Regions from separate parts of the uncultured Vagococcus sp. genome, predicted to be linked through region 1. Evidence: riboswitches for the same ligand, from Rfam matches in the RefSeq annotation. Region 1 holds a riboswitch; the other holds the start of a gene.
The links. A riboswitch is a leader RNA that binds a small molecule or an ion and turns the genes downstream of it on or off. The one in region 1 is predicted to bind lysine.
Positions count from the first base shown of each region.

Region 2: linked by a shared signal. The riboswitch ahead of dapF (diaminopimelate epimerase) and the one ahead of RWN13_RS21375 (ABC transporter permease subunit) in region 1 are both predicted to bind lysine.

Region 1 covers NZ_CAUQJB010000042.1:20,530-22,938, forward strand. The annotation lists gene RWN13_RS21370 (hypothetical protein) at 191-490, shown strand; lysine riboswitch at 560-735, shown strand; gene RWN13_RS21375 (ABC transporter permease subunit) at 951-2,409, shown strand, end outside.
Region 2 covers NZ_CAUQJB010000011.1:26,407-28,815, forward strand. The annotation lists gene dapD (2,3,4,5-tetrahydropyridine-2,6-dicarboxylate N-acetyltransferase) at 1-233, opposite strand, end outside; gene dapF (diaminopimelate epimerase) at 257-1,051, opposite strand; lysine riboswitch at 1,193-1,346, opposite strand; gene RWN13_RS10875 (alpha/beta hydrolase) at 1,407-2,165, opposite strand; gene RWN13_RS10880 (nitroreductase family protein) at 2,369-2,409, shown strand, end outside.

The DNA of each region.
Region 1 (2,409 bases):
CACTAACACCTGCCTTTTCATTCAATGTCTTATTAAAAATAACTTAGAATCAGCTAAAGGTCAATATCCGTCAGTTTCAAGTTAAAAAAAACCATAGTTTGTGATAAAAAAAACAATTTTTCATCACTTTTCAATGACAAGACTTAGAGAAGATGCTAAAATAACAAGTGAGAAGAAAGAGGTGAAAAAAATGGTAGCATTTTTAATTTATTGGGCTAGTATTTTGGTAAGTATTGCGTGGATCGTCATCAGCACTGGTTTCTCTGTTTACTACTTGGCAAACAAAGAAAATGGAAATTTATGGGCATTTGCTTTATTAAATGTGTTGGCCGCAATTGTTTTAGCTATTGTTTTACTTGTTTATAAGACATGGGATTTCGATATTACGACATACAGTTCGTTAATGTACGCGCTAATCGCTGTAGAATTAGTATTAGCTGTTCTTAAAGCGATTCTAGGCCGTGAACCAAAACTGGAAACAGCAAAGTAAATCACTAATAGATTTGACAGATTCACAAATTTACGTTAAAATTTGTAAAAATTGAATAAGTGCCTCAAAATATGAGGTAGAGGTCGCGATGATTAGGAATGATAGTCGAGTATGAGGATACATTGAAACTATCAGGAGGGAAAGTCGCCGAAATATCCGTTAGCCTCACTAATGGGTGTTGGGACAACAGTTGATAGCTGTTGAACTGTCTTAGTTTGTAAGAACTAAGTTGCGCTATTCTTGTCTAAAGGCAGAATGAATAAGTCTATTATTGCGACCTCGTGAGAAATCATGGGGTCGTTTTTTTGTTTTGCTAGAAGCCATGTGGCAAAATCGGTGGATTCAGTGGGGCGATAAACTACTCATCGACTGGTTAAAGCGAGTGCTTTAGATGCGAATTAGCATTTATTCAATTAAAAGACAAAGCAAGATTGGACCCGTGCGGTCTAAGGAGGAAAACATGAAAGTCAGAAAAAGCGTTGTGGTATTAGTATCGTTGCTCTTCGGTTTGATTTGTAGTCAACCGGTACATGCAGAGGATACCTTTAGAGTTGGAATGGAGGCGGGCTACGCCCCTTTTAACTGGACTCAAACAGATGATAAAAATGGTGGCGTACCTATTGAAGGTTCCAAGGAATTTGCAGGTGGCTATGATGTGGAGATTGCCAAAATCATTGCCAATGAGCTTGGTAAAAAACTGGTGATCGTTAAAACCGAATGGGATGGTTTGGCTCCTGCTTTAACCTCTGGTAAAATCGACGCCGTGATTGCAGGTATGTCACCTACGGAAGAGCGTAAAAAACAAATTGATTTTACTGATGTTTATTATCAGTCTCATTTAGTTATTTTAGTTAAAAATGGCAGCTCCTTTCAAGACGCTAAAAGCTTAGCAGATTTTGAAGATGCCAAAATCACGGCTCAGTTAAACACCTTTCACTATTCCGTGATCGATCAGATTCCCGGTGTCAGCAAACAAACCGCCATGGATAATTTCCCGGCTATGCGTGTGGCCCTTGAATCAGAAAAAATTGATGGTTATGTGACAGAAAAGCCAGAAGCATTAACAGCTCAAAAAGCCAATCCTAATTTTAAAATGGTCGAATTCACTCAGGAAAATGGTTTTCAAACGGCGCCAGAAGATACAGCTATCGCCATTGGCTTACAAAAAGGCAGCCCGTTACTGCCAGAAATCAATACTATCTTGGCCGGTATTTCAGTTGAAAAACAAGACCAAATTATGGAAAGTGTGATCGCCAAGCAAGCTGATAATGAAACCAATGAAATCTGGATTATCAAAATTATTAAAGAAAATGGCATGATGTTCTTACGTGGTGCTGGTATGACCCTGTTTATCTCTCTTATCGGAACGGTGATTGGCACTGCCATTGGCATGGCAATTGGGATTTTCCGTACGATTCCAGTTCCCGATAATAAAGCCAAAAAATTCGGTCTCGGCTTCTTAAATAAATTTTTCTCTGTCTATATCGAAATTTTCCGTGGAACTCCGATGATTGTTCAGGCAATGGTCATCTATTATGGCAGTTCTCAAGCTTTTGGTTTGGATTTAAATCCTACCTTTGCCGCCCTCTTCATTGTCTCGATTAACACGGGGGCCTACATGACGGAAATCGTCCGTGGTGGCATTTACTCTGTGGATAAAGGGCAGTTTGAAGCTGCTCAAGCAATTGGCATGACTCATTTCCAAACCATGAAAAATGTTGTGGTTCCTCAAGTTATTCGCAATATTTTACCTGCAACGGGAAATGAATTTGTGATTAACATCAAAGATACATCAGTGTTGAATGTTATCGCCGTCAGTGAGTTGTATTTCCAAGGGAAATCAGTGGCTGGCAGTAATTATCGCTTCTTCGATACATTTTTTGTTGTTTGTGTGATTTACTTTGTTATGACTTTCACCG
Region 2 (2,409 bases), on a different contig from region 1:
GGGATGGCACTGTTGCGCCCATCATTTTCGATGACAAAATCTTTAATTTTATCTTCATTGGCCGCTAAAATCTCCGACACCACTTTGTAATCACCAAAGACCGTTTTACTACGTTTGCAGCCAAAAGTCTGGCATCCTGGAAATGCCACTGGCTCTAATAAATTAATATAGACCTTCACAGGTGTTTTCTTTTCTGCTGTTTGAATAAATTTTATAATCTCATGTGCGTTCATATCTGTTCCCCCAATTGTTTAATTTAAACTGTCACTTCTTTTTCAAAAACTGCAGGTCCTGCCATGATAATCTCAGCATCGCCAGAAATTTCCAGTTGACCTTGTTCCAAGTGAACTATCACCGGTTGACTTGTGACTTTTCCCAAATCCCGAGCAACCACATAAGCCGCACAACAACCCGTTCCGCAAGCTAAGGTCCAGCCTACACCACGTTCAAAGGTTCTGACAAGTAACTCTTGTTCATTGAGCACTTGAACAAAATTGACATTTGTTTGTTCTTTAAACAATGGATGATGGCAAATCTCCGAACCACGGCTTAATTCAATTTCAGCCACGGCATCTTCTACAAACACAACGGTGTGAATAGTTCCCACAAAAAGGCTGGTTATCTCCACCATTCCCGTCGACAGTTCAATAGTCCGCTGCTGAAAACTCTCTTGATCGCTGGCGCCTATTAACTGGTTATCATAATAAGCTTGCCCCATTTGGACACGACATTCGAAAGGCTCTTCTTGTGTAATCCTCACTGTCAGAGTTCCTGCTAATGTCTCAACAGGGAATTCTTTTTCCGTGACAATCCCCGCTTCATAGACATACTTTGCAAAACAACGAATCCCATTGCCACACATAGGCGCTCGGCTACCGTCCCGATTATAAAAAATCATCTCGAGAGGTTCCTGTTTAACACCGATTAAGCCGTCCGTATCAAATTGAGAATCCTGACAAAGTTCCTGAGCCAGAGTGTTATAATCCAAGCCCGCCCTGTCGTCTATAATCACAAAGTCATTGCCACAACCATTATATTTTCTTACCTTCATTTCCAAGCCCCTTTCAGCACTAACTCCTTCACAATATCTAAATTAACAGGGTTTGCCTTGCGATTCACAAGAAAAACATAAAAAAAGTGCCTATTCGCTTAAATAGGCACTTGATATCAATCAACTTATTCTTGCGCCTCTACCTGAAAAAGTAGGAGTGATATAAGTTTTTCCTATATCCCCACGTCATTAATTTGCCAATTAATACCGTTCGGCAATGATTACCTTTCAAACCCCCTCTTCAAATGCCTTCTCCAGGGTTTTACTCATTTGCATTGCTACCTCTTATTAAAATATAAGTAATAATACCATTTGAGGTTTTCCTTGTCCACTTAAACGAACTTTTTTCAGGCAATTACTCAATGTCTTTGAGCCATGTTACTAAATAACTGACTATTTGGTCTTGCTGTTCTTTTGTCGATATCTCTGGCTGACCATCGCCTTTTTGTTGACCGTATGCGCCAAATCCGCCATGATTCCCACCTTCAATTGACTGGTAAACCGTTTGTTTTGGTAAGAATTTTTGGCTATCTTCATAACTTGACCAATTTAAGACCTTGTCATTCGTCCCTGTCAGAGAAAGGACACCACCCTCAAATGAACGTAAATCACCTTTTTCATCAGGATAACTTGCTAAAAAGAAGACACCTTTTAATCCTTCCTTCGTCAATTCCCGCTTGGCAAAACGACTAGCTACTACACCACCCAATGAATGACCACCAACTACAAACTGGTCTAAATCATACTCCTCTACCACTTTATCGCCTGCCTTCATCTCTAAAATTGGTAAATTTAAGAGATGGTGCAAGAGGTAGACGGGGTAACCTTGGGTCGCTAATTCTTTTGCCAAGTAACTATAACTTTCCGCCTTAACTAAAGCCCCTTGGTAAAAAATAATCGCAGGTACGGTCTGATCGAGCTCCTTAGGTGTGAAAATGGTCAGCTCTTTTTTTTCTTCTATCTTCACATTAGCTTCCGATTTTAGTGCGTCTGTCGCTAACTTTTCCGGTTGATAGGTCTTCATCTTAACCGTCGTTAAGCCACCTGCAACGATCAATACAAAGAGAATGCCGATACCAATCAACACTCGTTTCATTATTTTTCCTTTTTTCACTGGTTCCACTCCGTTTACTATTTTATATACGCCACCTATTTTACGTTATTTTTGATCACTTGAACAGTTTATATGCTTCGATCAGTCTCGACGCATATAAGTTGTTTTTCTGATGGATAAACGGTAAACTTATTTTAATTGAGAATGATTATCAATTAATACTTAAGTGTGAGACTGATATAACTAAAAAGGAGACTTTACCTATGCCAAATACTGTCAACGAAGCCATTGTTCAAAGACGAAC